DNA from 3 places in the Pseudodesulfovibrio nedwellii genome. Region 2 is predicted to be linked to each of the others. Evidence: riboswitches for the same ligand, from Rfam matches in the RefSeq annotation. Region 2 holds a riboswitch; each other region holds the start of a gene.
The links. A riboswitch is a leader RNA that binds a small molecule or an ion and turns the genes downstream of it on or off. The one in region 2 is predicted to bind cobalamin.
Positions count from the first base shown of each region.

Region 1: it holds a riboswitch for cobalamin, as region 2 does, so the genes downstream of both, metE (5-methyltetrahydropteroyltriglutamate--homocysteine S-methyltransferase) here and SYK_RS17145 (sirohydrochlorin cobaltochelatase) in region 2, are expected to answer to the same signal.
Region 3: it holds a riboswitch for cobalamin, as region 2 does, so the genes downstream of both, SYK_RS12880 (ribonucleoside triphosphate reductase) here and SYK_RS17145 (sirohydrochlorin cobaltochelatase) in region 2, are expected to answer to the same signal.

Region 1 covers NZ_AP026709.1:3,381,297-3,386,636, forward strand. The annotation lists gene metE (5-methyltetrahydropteroyltriglutamate--homocysteine S-methyltransferase) at 23-2,299, opposite strand; cobalamin riboswitch at 2,431-2,612, opposite strand; gene SYK_RS15780 (BCCT family transporter) at 3,210-4,775, shown strand; gene SYK_RS15785 (IclR family transcriptional regulator) at 4,804-5,340, shown strand, end outside.
Region 2 covers NZ_AP026709.1:3,671,403-3,676,742, reverse strand. The annotation lists gene SYK_RS17165 (TrmH family RNA methyltransferase) at 1-284, opposite strand, end outside; gene SYK_RS17160 (response regulator) at 472-867, shown strand; gene SYK_RS17155 (Hpt domain-containing protein) at 881-1,606, shown strand; gene SYK_RS17150 (chemotaxis protein CheA) at 1,617-3,299, shown strand; cobalamin riboswitch at 3,295-3,475, shown strand; gene SYK_RS17145 (sirohydrochlorin cobaltochelatase) at 3,597-4,580, shown strand; gene SYK_RS17140 (FecCD family ABC transporter permease) at 4,590-5,340, shown strand, end outside.
Region 3 covers NZ_AP026709.1:2,750,091-2,755,430, reverse strand. The annotation lists gene SYK_RS12885 (RHS repeat domain-containing protein) at 1-776, shown strand, start outside; cobalamin riboswitch at 1,686-1,858, shown strand; gene SYK_RS12880 (ribonucleoside triphosphate reductase) at 2,032-4,095, shown strand; gene SYK_RS12875 (hypothetical protein) at 4,118-4,354, shown strand; gene SYK_RS12870 (sensor histidine kinase) at 4,430-5,340, opposite strand, start outside.

The DNA.
Region 1 (5,340 bases), 290 kb from region 2:
TCAGGCGCGGATTTTCCATGTTTTATTGCTGTGTATGTTCGTTTCTCAATCGTAGGGTGGCTGTGACCATGTTTCGCAGGGAGGCGAGAGTTTCAGGCCATGCCCTGGTCTTCAGGCCGCAATCGGGATTGACCCACAGACGTTCTGCGGGAATGACTTTCAGGGCTTTTTGCAGAAGCCAGTATATTTCGTTTGCGCCGGGAACTCTGGGGCTATGGATGTCGTAGACACCCGGACCGATTTCAGCGGGATATTGGTATGCGTTGAAAGCGTCGAGCAATTCCATGCCGCTACGGCTTGCTTCAATGCTAATGACGTCAGCATCCATTTCCGCAATGGATTTCATGATGACGTTGAATTCACTGTAGCACATATGAGAGTGTAACTGCGTACTGTCCTTGACGCCGCTGGACGCCAATTTGAAACAATCCACGGCCCATTGCAGGTATTCGTCCTGCTGGTCTTTTCGTATGGGCATGCCCTCACGAAGAGCCGCTTCATCGATTTGAATGACGTCGATTCCAGCTGTCTCAAGGTCCACAGCTTCATCACGAATTGTCAGTGCAATCTGGCGGCAGACTTCGCTTCGGGTGATGTCGTTACGGACGAAACTCCAGCATAGAATTGTCACTGGGCCAGTCAACATCCCTTTCATGGGTTTCTTTGTCAGGCTTTGGGCATAGACAGCCCAGTCCACGGTCATTTTTTCGGGACGGGATATGTCACCGTATATAATTGGAGGCTTGACGCATCGACTGCCGTAACTTTGGACCCAGCCGTTGGAGGTGAAGCAGAATCCTTTGAGTTGCTGGCCGAAGTATTCAACCATATCGTTTCTTTCCGGTTCGCCATGCACCAGGACATCAAGCTCCAATTCTTCCTGATGATTGACAACCTCTCGTATATGTCCTTGCATTGTTTTAATATACTGGCTTTCGGAAAGGGTGCCTTTTTTGTACTCTAGGCGGGCTTTTCGTATCTCGGCTGTCTGAGGATATGAGCCGATTGTCGTGGTCGGGAAGAGTGGGAGTTTGAGTCGATCCCGTTGAATGACAATACGTTCTGTGAAAGGGGAATTGCGGTTGAACATTTCAGGCGTGATTGCCTGCACTCTTTCGCGGGTTTGGTGATCAATGACATCGGGGTGAGCTGCTCGGGTAAGCAAAGCTGTCTTGTTTTCGTTGAATAACGATGGTGTTTCGGTGGTTGTTGCAGCGTGTTTCAGGGCGGCAACTTCCTCGCATTTCTGAATGGCAAAAGCCATCCACTGTTTGAGTGTAGGGTCCAGTTTTTTTTCTGCGGAGATGTCCACGGGAGAATGGAGGAGTGAGCAACTGGATCCGACCATGATGTGAGTGGCTTTGACTTTTTGGCGAACGATGTTCACTTGTCGTGCTGCAGCTTCAAGATCTGTTTTCCATATGTTCCTTCCATCCACGAGCCCCAGTGAGAGAGTAAAATGTGCTGGCAGCTTGGACAGAACTTCATCCAACTGGTTTGGTCCCCGAATCAAATCAATGTGGATACCATCAACAGGCAGAGACAAAGCCAGATCCAGGTTGTCACCGAGGTCGCCAAAGTAGGTCGTGAGCAGCAGGCGCGTGCTGTTGGTGACTGTACGCAGTTTGGAATATACGGACTGGAATGCAGTTTTGGCTTCGGCTGGGAGGTCGGTGCACAAAATCGGTTCATCAATTTGAATCCATGAACAATGTGCGGCGATTTCTGTGATGATTTCGCAATAAACATCAGTCATGTGTTCAAGGTGGTCCCATCGGTTGCAGCCATCAGTCTCTTTTGCAAGCAGGAGGAAGGTGAGCGGGCCGACAAGGACTGGTTTTGGCGAGTATCCGAGTCTTTTGACAGCTTTTATATCTGCCAGCAGTCGGGAGTTGTCCTTTTTGAAGGGCGTATTGGGGCTGAGTTCCGGGACAATGTAATGATAGTTGGAATCAAACCATTTGGTCATTTCCATGGCCGGAATGCTTTTCTCAGAGTTGCCTCTGGCCATATGGAAGTATGTCTTGCAGTCGACAGTATTCCCGTCATGCTGGAATCGTTGGGGGACTGCTCCAAGCATGGCGATAGTGTCTAGGATGTGGTCGTATAAAGAGAAGTCGCCGACTGGCAGCAGGTCCATTCCTGCCGTGGCCTGAAGATTCCAGTGGCGTTGCTTGAGTTCTCCGGCAGTGGAAACGAGTGCTGTTTCTGTTGTTTCCCCTCGCCAAAATTTTTCAAGTGCCCATTTCAATTCGCGGTTTTTCCCCATTCTAGGAAAACCCAATACGTGCGCGTTCATGTCTACTCCATGTTTCGGGTGAAAGACGAAGAGCGCGAGCCTCGGTTTGTTGGCAACAGAGAATGACACACCGGATGATATGATCCCGTGTCGTTATGAATATCTGCAACACCAACCTGATCGCGAGGTCGTTCGCTCTTTGGCAAGACGTCTTCTGGCTTCCGGCCCCATAGTGTTGAATCCCTTCCCGATAGCGGTGGTTTTCAACGGGTACTGCCGGTTACAGCGGCGCGTCCGCAGCGGTTTTTCACCGCTTTCCGTTTCTCGCCAAATCCTTATATCTAGATTTATTGATATTTGAGAATCCCATAAAAGGCAAGTCGGCTTTGTTCTGTGAGTCTGAAAAGTTGACAGAGGTGAGGTCTTGGCGGAGTTGAACGGTCTGTTTTTCGTATATAACAAGCTGTTTATTCGTCAGTTTTTTATTGTGTGTGCTCTGGGCTGGTGTGTCGTTCGATTTTGTTTTGTCACCTGTGTGTCTCTTGAATGTTTTGTTGGCGTTGTTTGTTTATGATTTTCTTGAATTCATCATTTGATTCAAACCGCATATTTTGCGGTGAAAGAACTTTTTATTTTGTCGTTTCAATTTCTCGAATTTGATAAATCCAGAGCTAACAGCTTGGAATTATATTTTATGTGACGGCAGACCTCTCAGAGTTTTTTTGGATCATATCGCTTTTGACTCAACAAATTTCATAAATCTGGTTGACTAAGTTTCATGCATGGTGCATTGCAGAGGCGTCGAAAGATAGAACGCCGTTCCACTGAGTGGAACAACTGATGCAGAACGGCACAGTAGGGATGAATAATCTCTGTAGTAATTTCAAAACGGGGATAATTTGAAGAGCTGATATAAAAAAATGATTTATTATTTAAAATTAATGAAACAAAATTACTCAAGGAGATAATTTTGAATACCAAGAGCCTATCAGCAAAATATTCTAGCGATACTGATACACATAAAGAATTGAACAGTTTAGTTTTCTGGGTGCCATTTTCACTTATTGCATTTTCTGTGATCATTGGTTTGATTCTGCCAGAGACATTTGGTCTTGTCGTTACGACTGGTCAGCAGTTTATCCTCAAAAATTTCAGTTGGCTTTTTTCAATTACAGGACTGTTTTGTTTAATAGTTATCAGCGTTGCATTCTTTTCCCAGTTCGGTAACATTGTCATTGGTGGTAAAAAAGCCAAACCTGTATTGAATAAGTGGCAATGGTTTTCCATTACGTTATGTACTACTATTGCTATTAATATCTTGTTCTGGCCCATCGTTGAACCTCTTCAGGATATGCTCGCACCTCCGCAGGCTCTCGGATTTGCCGCAAACACCTATGGTTCTGCCCGGTTCTCACTTGCTTCCATGTATATGAATTGGGGATTGGTTCCCTATTCCATCAACGCATTGCCCGCACTCGTGTTTGCCATTTGCTACTACAACCTGAAGCGTCCTTTCAGTTTAGGGTCTATCCTGTTCCCGATCCTTGGAGAAAGGGCAAACGGGAATATGGGCAAGGTCGTGGACATTGTCTCTCTTTATGCTTTGGCCTTGGGTATGGGCACTTCCCTTGGGACTGGCGTGCTCATGTTGTCCGGAGGACTTTCAAGAATTTTCCCATTCATTGAGAGTGCACCACAGACGTGGGGCATACTCATTATTATTGTTATGGTTATTTGCATTATTTCCTCCATCAGTGGTGTTCTGAAAGGGATGCGTATCCTTTCAGAACTCAATGCCAAGTTGTTATTTAGCTTGATGGCTGTTGTCTTTATTGTAGGGCCGACCGTCTTTATACTCGATTTCAGTGTTGAATCATTCGGTTCCTTTGTGGGGCACTTTTTTGAGCGGTGTTTGTTTACGGATTCGTTCCGTGTCGATTCCTGGCCGCAGAAGTGGACGGTGTTTTCGTTTGCGAACTACATGATTTGGGCACCGATTTCTGCCTTGTTCCTTGGTCGAATTTCCAAGGGGTACACAGTCAGGGAATTCATTTCAGTCAATGTCCTCTTTCCTATGGTTTATGTGTTCCTTCATGCTTCGGTTTTCAGCAGTACAGCAATTTGGCAACAGATTGTTGGTGGAGTGGATTTGCAGGCAAACATTGCTACCGGCATCGATGAAGCTGTGTATGTTTTGCTTGAAAATTTGCCTTTGGCGCACTTCATCATTCCTGTTTTCCTTTTTGCAGTGTTCATTTCCTTTATCACTGCTGCGGATTCAACCACTAACGCTATGGCATCCCTCACAACGAAGAATCTTTCTGAATCCAATCAGGAAGCACCGCCATTTCTCAAGATTGCTTGGGGAGTGATGATTGGGACTCTTGCATTTATCATGTTGGTCTTTTCAGGTCTCGATGGGATGAAAACTTTGACATATCTGGGTGGAGCACCGATCACATTGGTGATAATAGGGTCAGCGTTTTCCTTGATAAAGCTGATTCAGATGCAGAAGAAACTCGACATTCTGCAGTAATTCAATGGTTACGAAGGGGAGAGAGAAAATGTCTAATATCATCAGTTCGGTCGCAAGAGCGTTGGATGTCTTGTTGTACATAAATAGTCATAAAGATCCGGTGGGGATTTCAACCATCAGCAAGGATATGGGTATCTACAAAAGTACTGTATTCCGCACACTGGCAACACTGGAAGACAGGCATTTTGTGCAGCAGGACCCGGAAACCGGGAAGTATACACTTGGTGTCAGTCTGTTTTCAATGGCCAACAAGATCACGCTCTATGATGTGTTTGTTCCGTTCGTCAAAGAACTCAATTTGGAGTTCAAGGAGACAGTCAACGTATCGATGCTGGATAGAACGACCTCTGGACCGTACCAAAGTGTTGTCGTTGTAAAGGAAGATGCCGTTGATAACGTTCTGTCCGTCAGTCCGCAAGTTGGATCGAAAAACGATTGTTATTGTTCATCGGTTGGCAAGAGTCTGCTCGCCTTTTCGTCGGATATCTCCAACGAGACCCTGAAAAAATATGAATTTCAAAAATATTCTCCGAATACCATCAGCAGCTATGAAGAATTGGTCGCT
Region 2 (5,340 bases):
CCCTGGCCGCGTAAGTCGTCCACCATACTCGCCGCATCAATATGACGGGTACGCTGAATCCACTTTTTTGCGGATGCCGAACTTTTCTTGGCCAAGTCCGGCCACTCCGATGTGGTATAGTACAAATGGACTCCGAACACGCCAAAAGCGTCACAACTTCTCAGCACAGCCGAAACATTGTGCGGATCCCAGATGTTGTCCATAACCATAGTCAGATCCTTCTGCCGTCTGGCTAGAACCTGATCGATCCGTTGTTTTCTTTTCTCTGTTATTTCGCGAGACATGCGGGTTGGTAACGATTCTCACGCAGATTTGCAAGTGTGAACAACTCATGAGAGGGTGTCCAAAAGACAAAAAAACACGTATGTCATACGTATGATAATTTTTTATCATCATATTGACTTTTTTCTATTTTAAGGTCGAGAAGAGAGTAACAAGCCCTTTTCCATCAGGTTATAACCGGAGAAAATGATGCGCGCACTTATTGTTGAAGATGAATTTCTCAGCCGAAAGGTCCTCCGTTCATTTTTGATGACCCTTTTTGAAGTGGACATTGTTGTCAATGGAAGAGAAGCAGTAGAGGCATTCAAAATCAGTCATGCAGAAAAACAGCCCTATGATCTCATTCTCATGGATATCATGATGCCCGAAGTTGATGGGATTGAAGCGCTGCAAAAAATTCGATCCATTGAAACGGACAGAGGCTATAAACCAAAGGTCAAGGTCATAATGACCACGGCCCTCGACGACCCTCAAACGGTCATAAAAACTTTTTACGACGGTGAAGCTTCAGCTTACATCGTCAAGCCGATTGCTAAAGAAAGATTGTATGATGAGTTGGAAAAACTCGGACTCTTGAACAAGTAGCCAAGGATAGCTCATGAGCGAAGATCCTATGATCGAAGAGTTCTTCTCCGAGGTCAACGACAAATATTACCCCCAAGTCATGGAAGGGCTTGAGATGCTTGAAGGTGCCGACCTCGGCGAAGGCATCGAGATACTCGCACGCCCGTTGCATACGATTAAGGGCGTGACCGGATTCATGGCGGGTTTTGAAGAAGCATCTCACTTCACCCACAAAATCGAGGACTTCCTGAAAAAGGTCCAGTCTGGTGAAGTGGAATCCTCTTCGGAGAACGTCACCCTGCTTTCGCGGGGTGTGAACATGATCTTTCAGGTTCTTGAGCAACTCCGTGACGACAACCTCGACGTAGAAGAACAGGAAGAAGTCCTCTCCCTCATAACCGAAGCTTCAAGCAGCGGTATAGCCGAGGCCGAAGTCCTTGGTGCAGGCGTCGAAGTGGAAATACGCGACACTGTGACCATCATCCGCGTCAAAGACATCCGCGTCCATCAAGACATACACTTCAAACCGATCATTTCTGCAATTCTGGGAGTCGAACCGGGCGATTCCATTCTGCTCGACCTCTCCGAAGTGCTGACTTTCGGCTCCGGAGCCTGGGGTGCTGTGGCCAGTATGGGGACGACATTCAAGATTGCCGCTTGCAATCTCACACCAGATGCCAAAGTAACATTGTATTCCTGGGGATTCGACCAGACCATTGCCGTCTACCCGGACGAAGACACCTATTTCACGACTCAATAAGGGGAAATTCATGCAGGACAGCATTATTCAGTGCATTGAGGACATAGAAAAACAGATCCTCGAAGTAGACGCCACCGGCCAGGGAGCCGGAGAGGTTGTCGATGCACTCGGCCTGTCGCATATGCGCCTCTCCTCTGTCGGAGTCATCGCCATTCTCGACATGCTTTCGGACGGGATTGCTCCTGTCAACGCAGACATCACCACCGCAATGCTCGGTATCTGTGAAGCACAAAAAAAATTCTTCTTCGCTCTGGGGGGCTTGCTCGACAACAGTGCCGACGCTCTGGCCAAGATCGAAACCAAATCCAAACCTGTTGTCCAAGAATCTGAAGCCGAAGCGGCCATGGCATTTGAAGAACCAGCCACGACAACAGCCGAAGTCGAACAGGAAAAAGAGGCTGATGCACCCAAAGAAAAAGAAAAAACCGAGTCTAAAAAGGCCAAACCGGAAGCCAAGCCTTCCGCACAGGCAATCTCATCCATCCGCGTCAGTACAGACAGACTGGACCGAGTGATCGAACTGGTGGGTAAACTCATGGTCACTTACGCAGTCATCGCCCAAGGTGGCGCAAGCAACATGAATCAGGTGGCCTCTTCCCTGCGCGAGCTCGACAATGTCATCAGCAGACTCCAGCAAGAAGTAAACGCCATCCGTTTGGTACCACTCAAACAAATTTTTATGCCCATGCACCGTCTGGTCAAAAGTCTGAGCCAAAAGATCGGCAAAAAACTCGACTTCGTTGTCGAAGGTGATGAACTCGCTCTGGACAAGACCATCGTTGAGAGCCTCAATGAACCATTGGTCCACCTGCTGAGAAACGCTGTGGATCACGGACTGGAAGACCCTGAAGGTCGTAAAAACGCCGGCAAGAAAGAAGCCGGTGTCGTCACTCTGGCTGCATGGCGTAAAGGTGATAACGCCTATATTCAAGTCAAGGATGATGGTCGTGGACTTGATCCAGACAGGATTCTCGCCAAGGCCCTTGAAAAAGGACTGGCTGACCCCGAAACTGAATACGAACAAAAAGAAATCCTCCAGTTCGTCCTCCAGAGCGGCTTTTCCACAGCTGAACAGGTCACGGATGTATCAGGCCGCGGTGTCGGGATGGACGCGGTGGTCAACGCCATCAAAGTAACACTGGACGGCGATGTTGAAATCGAAAGTACACTGGGCAAAGGGGCAGCCTTTACCATTGAAATCCCTCTCGATCGCTCAGCCAACGAAGGCATCGTCGAAGCCCTGGTCTGCAAAGTTGGTGGAGATACCTTTATCGTTCCCAGCAGGGATGTGATGGAGATTTACATGCCACGCCTCAACGACGTGGTCGCGCTGCCCGATGGACGTGAAACCGTGGACGTCCGTGGAGAAGTTCATTCACTACTTAGACTGGCAGACCTTCTGGACCTGATTCCAGAACAAAACAATATAGAAATGGCTCAGGCCATTGTCGTCCGCGTAGGTGATTACAAAGCAGCCGTTTTGGTCGATGAAGTGCTCAAACAACAGCAAGTAGTCATCACGGGCTTCACAGTCCCGGTGGAAGAAATCTTCCATATCCCTATCCTCGGTTACGGCATGATGGGTGAGTCCGACGCATTGGTTATCGACACTGAAAAAATGATCCAGCATTTTCAAGAACGTATGGAACAGGGAGCTACAGCCAGCTTGACACGATCAGCTCTACAAGCATAGTAGACCCCTTCTAGGTGTCCGAAAGGACTTCATAGGGAATCCCGTGTAAATCGGGAGCGGACCCGCCGCCGTGACGCCCCGCCAGACTGCTTTCATTCATGCCACTGAGGACTCTCCTTGGGAAGGCGAAAGTAGAAGGGGCCAGCCGGAAGACCTGCCTAGAAAGCCATAGGTTTTGCCTCGGTGGTACGAGGGCTTACCACTACAGGTACGAAGGGATAAAACGGTTTCCCTTCCTCGAAAATCGTCGAGGAAGGGTTTTCTCATTTCCCCCAATCAGCCTCTCTTGGAGTTGTCATGTCTATCCACAGACTCAATGTCGTACTTTTCTCCTGTCTTCTCACGGTCCTCATGGTGGCCCCGGCGCAGGCCGGACATCATGAAAAAGGCCCGGTCAAAGACGCTATCGTCCTGGCCGCATTCGGAACATCGTATCCCGAAGCACTCAAATCCATCCTGAACATTCGCAACAAAGTTGAAAAGGCCTACCCCGATACTCCGGTCAAACTCGCTTTCACCTCAAGCATCATCCGTGACATTTGGCATGAACGCCAAAACGACACGGCATGGCAGAAAAAAAATGCCGGTGTGCCTGCTGACATCCTCAGCGTCAAAGGTCCTTTGGCAACCATCGCCGACCTTCAGGACGAAGGCTACAAGGCTATTGCGGTGCAGTCCCTTCATGTTTTTGCCGGTGAAGAATTCTCCGACTTGACCCAAACGATGATCGGCTTGCGCTCCATTCGCGCCCTCAAGGCCAAATCCGTTCCCTTCAAAAGCTTGCGCCTTGGCCGTCCGGCTCTGGGCATGCCCGGAGATGTGTATCCGTACACTGACGACATCGCCGATGCCACCAAAGCTCTCAAAGCTGACGTCGATGCCGCCAAAAAAATGAATGCTGCTCTTGTCTACATGGGACACGGCAACGATTTTTTCTCCACCGGCATTTACGCCCAGTTCCAAAGTGAAATGCAGAAAACATACGGTCACCCAATCTTTGTGGCCTGCGTTGAAGGCTATCCTGCTTTCGATGACATGCTGGTAAACCTCAAAGCTTCAGGGTCAAAGAAAATCCTGCTCAAGCCCTTCATGATCGTTGCAGGCGACCACGCTTCCAACGATATGGCCGGTGACGAAGACGATGCATGGAAAGTCATGCTGACCAAGGCGGGTTTTGACGTAACCATCGACCTGAGCGGTCTCGGTTCTGTCGACACATGGGCTGACATTTACGTACGCCACTTGAAAGACGCCATGGCTCAAACGCACATGCTTCCCTAAAAAGATATAATGACCGTCGCTTCTCGTATATCCATCAGCAAAGGGGCAACCCTCACTCTGCTCGCAGTCTCACTGGCCGCGTTGGTGATCGTTGCTACCGGTCTTGGCTTCATTCCGGTCTCACCGGGTGAAGTCATGACAGCGCTGACGGATGCTCTGCGAGGGGCGACGGACTCCATAGACCCGCTCAAAACAAGCGTTATTTTCGAAGTACGTCTTCCCCGTATTCTCACTGCCACAGCTGTGGGCTTTGGCCTTGCAGTGGCCGGCACAGTGTTTCAAGGGTTACTCCTCAACCCACTGGCCGATCCTTTCACGCTGGGCGTCTCTTCCGGCGCAGCATTCGGAGCGGCCTTGAGCCTTTTGCTTGGCCTGTCATTCTTCGGGCAGGCAACACTGTTGCTCATGGCTTTTGCCGGAGCAACGACCACGCTTTTCGCGGTCATCGCCATGTCAGGACGCGACGGAGAATTGTCGCCCACTAACTTGATCCTGGCAGGCGTCATTGTTTCCGCCATTCTGTCCGCCGGACTGAGCTGCATCAAATATCTGGCCGACGAAAAAGTATCAGTGATCGTGTTCTGGCTTATGGGCAGCTTCGTAGCCCGCACCTGGACTGACGTCATCCTGACCGCCGGAACCGGTATATTCGGCTTTGCGGTCTGCCTATTTTTCGCCCGAGACCTCAACATCATGAGTCTGGGGTCTCGCTCTGCCAAAAGTCTGGGCGTGGATACGGGCAAAGTTCGTCTCATACTTT
Region 3 (5,340 bases), 920 kb from region 2:
CACTGTATACCTATTCGCCTGACTATCGATTGCTTAAAACTGAAATCGAAAACCAAAATCAGACCTTCACGTATCGTCATGATAAAAATGGACAGCGAACCGGCAAACTCCTCAATGGCCAATTAGTGGAAGCATACGCATGGCTCGACTTCATGCGTCTTGCCGGTTTTCACGATGGAAAACACGAATATGAATTGGCCTATGAAGACAAAAAACGCACCCCATATGCCATGCGTAGAGACGATGGAATGATTACCTACCTCTTCTTCGATCAGATAGGCAATTTACGCGTTGTTGCCGACCCGGAAGGCAATGTGATAAAGAATCTCTTGTACGACCCATTTGGCGGCATCATCGAAGACACCAATCCAAATCTTCGAATTCCCATAGGCTTTGCCGGAGGACTGCACGACCGAGACCTCGGTTTTGTCCGATTCGGCTGGCGGGACTACGATGTAAACACCGGCCGATGGACTGCGCCCGACCCCATAGGCGACAAGGGCGGCGATCCCGACTGGTATGGGTATTGTCTGGATGATCCGGTGAACAACCTAGATACAACCGGACTGAACCCGTTACTGGCATGGTCACAGTACATACCGGCAGTTAATTCAATCGGCAAATGGGTTGCCGAAGACGTTATGACAGGCGGGCCAGGAGTACTGGATGCCTTGGAAAAGGGCGTTAAAAAGATACCAGAGGCGGGGAAATGGTATATTGATACCGTCGACTCAAATCTAGAAAAAATACAAAAAGGGAAAAATAAGAAATATTAAATATAACACGGGCCGAAAATGTATTCAGCCCGTGTTATATATTGGATGAGTATAAAAAAAAGTTGGGATAGGAGTATTGAATATGTTGAAAATTTTATATGACAACAAAAAAAGCATTGTATTTACATCGCTAGTATGCGTTGTTGCTATGTTCATATTTAGAGACTTAACAGTATCAATTGTTGTCGCAGCAGTTGCAACGTCTCCTTATCTAATTTGCGTATTGAGAAATATCAAAAATGACAGCCTCTTCAGATTTTCTGGAATATCATTCTTTACTATTATTCTCTACTCATCCATTCACTTGTTGATAATGGCATTGTCAATTCTCGCATCATATATACTATCGGGAATTGTAGACACTGGCGTTCTACTTAGAATTTTAATGGTGGTCGTGTATTCATTAACATACTGCTTAATTGCACCTTATTTATATAAGACCGCCACGAGCACACATGGACGTAAATACAAGTTTAAATATTATGTCTGTACAATATTCATTATAGGTTTTTCAGAACTATTTATTCATTCTCTTAATAAGCTAGCAGCAATGTATTCAGCAATGGCCCTCGTAGCCGCCCCTCTGGTTTGCTTAAGTTATGTTTTGTCGCTTTACCTGATCACAATCGTCAACTTGTTAAATAATACTGAAGTCGAAAGCTTAAAAAAAACACTACGGGAATAACAAAAGATAATGGTGTTGATCTTAATAAACCGAATAGTGACAAATAAAGGCCAACCACCCAAACCGGATGGTTGGTTTTCTTGAGTTAATCAGCTTTTCTTTATGGGAAAAAATGGATTCACTCTCCTCTTATTTGACATGATAAAAAGTGTCTAACCAAATACAGATGACGGATTGTTCGCGCTTCAGTCTTGCACTCAATCCGACCTTCAGATAGGTTCTCCAAATCACGATGTCCTTCAGGTGGCCGGTAGGCCATAACAGGGAATCCGGTGTAAAGCCGGAGCGGTCCCGCCGCTGTAATCCTCTTGTATTTTGTTCCATCAAGCCACTGCTTTAGCGGGAAGGCGGAACGAACGGGGAGAGCCAGAAGACCTACCTGAAGCGTTTCTGTCGGTGACGGTCCGCGGAGCCCGTTTACAGACAAGAAAGTTCATACCAGACAACATAGTTGCCTGATTTTCAGCGGTCCTGCCGCGTCAATCACAACGGCAACGGGGCAAACAATGCGACGCCGACAATCCTCGGTGTCGATCTCATCCGCATCCCACTGTTTGCCACAGGAAATTTATGCCAATTCAGATTCAAAAACGTGATGGTTGTATCGAAACATGGTCAACCAAACGCATCGGTGACGCCATTTTCAAAGCACTTAAAGGAAGCGGCATCAAAGACCCGCTGCTCGCCAGCCGACTGGCTGGAAAAGTAGAAAAAAAGCTCGACGGCGTTGATGTTCCAGAACAGGAACAGGTGCAGGATACTGTACAGCAGGTGCTCATGGAAGCCCGCCTGTACAAGGTCGCTGAACGCTACATCATATACAGAGAAAAACGCAGGGAACTGCGCACACAGAACGAGGCCTATCTGGACATCTCCGGTGTCACGGAAAGCTACCTCGACAACGTGGACTGGCGTGTGAGTGAAAACTCCAACATGGTCCACTCCTATCAGGGACTCATTCTGCACATGGCTGGCGCGGTTCAAGCGCGGTACATGCTGGAAAAATACCCTGAAGAAGTCCGCATGGCCCACACTCACGGCTACTTCCACATCCATGACCTTTCCTTTGGTCTGGCCGGTTACTGCTCAGGATGGAGCCTGCGCGACCTGTTGCTGGAAGGCTTCAACCTGCGCGACCGTTGTTCATCCACACCGGCCAAGCACTTTGATGCAGCCTGCGGACAAATCGTCAACTTCCTCGGCACTCTCCAGAACGAATGGGCCGGAGCACAGGCGTTCAACAACGTGGACACCTACCTCGCCCCGTTCATCCGCTACGACGGACTGGACTACGAGACCGTGAAGCAGCAGATCCAGAAATTGCTGCACAACCTGAACGCCACGTCCCGCTGGGGCGGTCAAAGCCCGTTCACCAACTTTACCTTCGACTTCGTCCCGCCGTCCCACATTGCCAACGAGGCAATCATCATCGGTGGCCAGTTGCAGGATTCCACCTACGGCGAATACGCCGAGGAAATGGCCATGATCAACAGGGCCTTCCTCGAAGTCATGCTCGAAGGCGATGCCGATGGCCGCATCTTCTCCTTCCCCATCCCCACGTACAACGTGACCAAGGACTTCCCCTGGGAATCCAAGGAAGGCAAACTGCTCCTTCAGATGACCGCCAAATACGGCGCGCCCTACTTCCAGAACTTCATCAACTCCGACCTCAACCCGGAAGATGTTCGTTCCATGTGCTGTCGTCTGCAGATGGATCTGCGTGAAATCCGCAAAAAAACCGGCGGCCTGTTCGGTGCTGGTGATCTGACCGGCTCCATCGGCGTTGTCACCTTAAACTTGGCAAAACTCGCTTATCTGGCACACAACGAAGAAGACTTCTTTGACCTCGTCAACGAATATGCACATCTCGCCAGCGAATCTCTGGAATTCAAGCGCAAGGTCGTGGAAAAGAACCTGAACGCCGGAATGTTCCCATTCTCTCGCCGCTACCTGAAAAACGGTTTCAAGGGTCACTTCTCGACCATCGGTCTTATCGGCGGTCATGAGGCATGCGTAAATCTGCTCGGCAAAGGTGTGGACACCGAGTCCGGCTCCCGTCTGATGCAGCGCACCCTCAATCAATTGCGCGACCTGGTCGTCAAGTTCCAGGAAGAAACCGGCAACCTGTACAACCTTGAAGCGACACCCGGCGAAGGCACCTGCTACCGTCTGGCCAAGATCGACAAGGAACTGTACTCCGATATCTACACCTCTGGTGGCGATACCCCCTACTACACCAACTCCACGTTGCTGCCAGTGGGTTCCAGCTCAGACGTATTCTTCGCCCTTGAGCATCAGGATAAATTGCAAACCCTGTACAATGGTGGCACGGTCTTCCATACCTTCCTTGGTGAAGCCGCTCCCGACGAAGAGAGTGTCAAAAACTTCCTGATCAAGGCCATGACCAAAACCAAGATTCCATACATCTCGGTTACACCCACCTTCTCGGTCTGCGAAGATCACGGGTACATTTACGGTGAGCATTTCGAATGCCCCACTTGCAACAAGGAAACCGAAGTTTACACCCGTGTGGTCGGTTACTACCGCCCTGTTGGTCGCTGGAACAAGGGCAAGCAGGAAGAATACAAGGAACGCCTCGAATATTCGCAGAAAACCTTCTGCAAAACCGCCTAGCCCTCGGCCATGAGGAGAGCCAATGATTCTTGACGCCAACCAGCTTATTGCGATCCGACAGCGCAACGATGAAGAAGTACGTAGAGGAAACCGGGCCACCCACGGCTATCCAGCCCACACGGTCCAAAACCTGCTGCATACAATCGAAGCGCTGAAAAAGGAAAAACGCAAATGGAAAAAGCTGGCACAAGCGCGAGGCAAGGCTCTGCATGAAATAGGCGACATTGCGATGGAATCAAACGGCTCTCACGAGTCCTAAATCCTATCCAAATATGCACACATAAAGGCCTGCGATCACATGATCGCAGGCCTTTTCTCATATAAAATAATGTTTCTATTTGATGGGGACTGAAAAACAGAACCGACTTCCATGTCCAGGCTGGCTTTCAACCCAGATTTCACCACCGTGATGACTGATGATTTCACGCGAAATAGGCAGGCCAAGGCCTGTACCAGAGGGTTTGCCGCTCTTCCGAGTCTGCAATTGGCTAAACTTGCTGAAAATGAGCTCATGCTGATCTTCAGGAACACCTATTCCGGTGTCAGCAACACAAAACAGAAGACCATTATCCCGCCTCGTCACGCCACAGGTAACATCACCTTCAGGAGTAAACTTCACGGCATTGGAGATAAGATTTATCAACACTTGGAGTAATCTGTCAGAATCCCCATTGAATTGAGGTAGACCTTTCTCCACTTCAACCATCAAATCAACTGCGTCATCATGAAAAAGTGAATGTGTCGCCGCCCGCGCCCGCTCAACCAATTCCTGCGGAAGAATCTTCTCGTTACGCCATTCGACCCGCCCAGACTCCAACTTCGACAAATCAAGATGATCGTTGATAAGTTCCGTCAAACGATCACTTTCAGATATAATGATACCGAGGTTACCTCTAATTCGCCCGACCTGCTTCGCCAACCGTACATCACCTTCTGCCAGCGGTTCAAAATGGTTTCCGACAGTCTTGTCAATAAGCTTGGCAAATCCCTGCACTGATGTCATTGGAGTCCGCAATTCATGCGATACCATATCGAGAAATTCGGACATGAGACGGCTCGTGGTTTCCGCCATCTCCTTGGCTTCAAGCATGGCCTGCTCAGCTCGCTTGCGCGATGTTATATCCATGATATTTTCAATAATCTGAATCAACTTCCCGTCTTCATCGAACACAGGATAAGCGTGGATTTCCACATACGACACAGAGCCATCAGGGTTGATATGATCATGCTGTACAACCGCAGGTT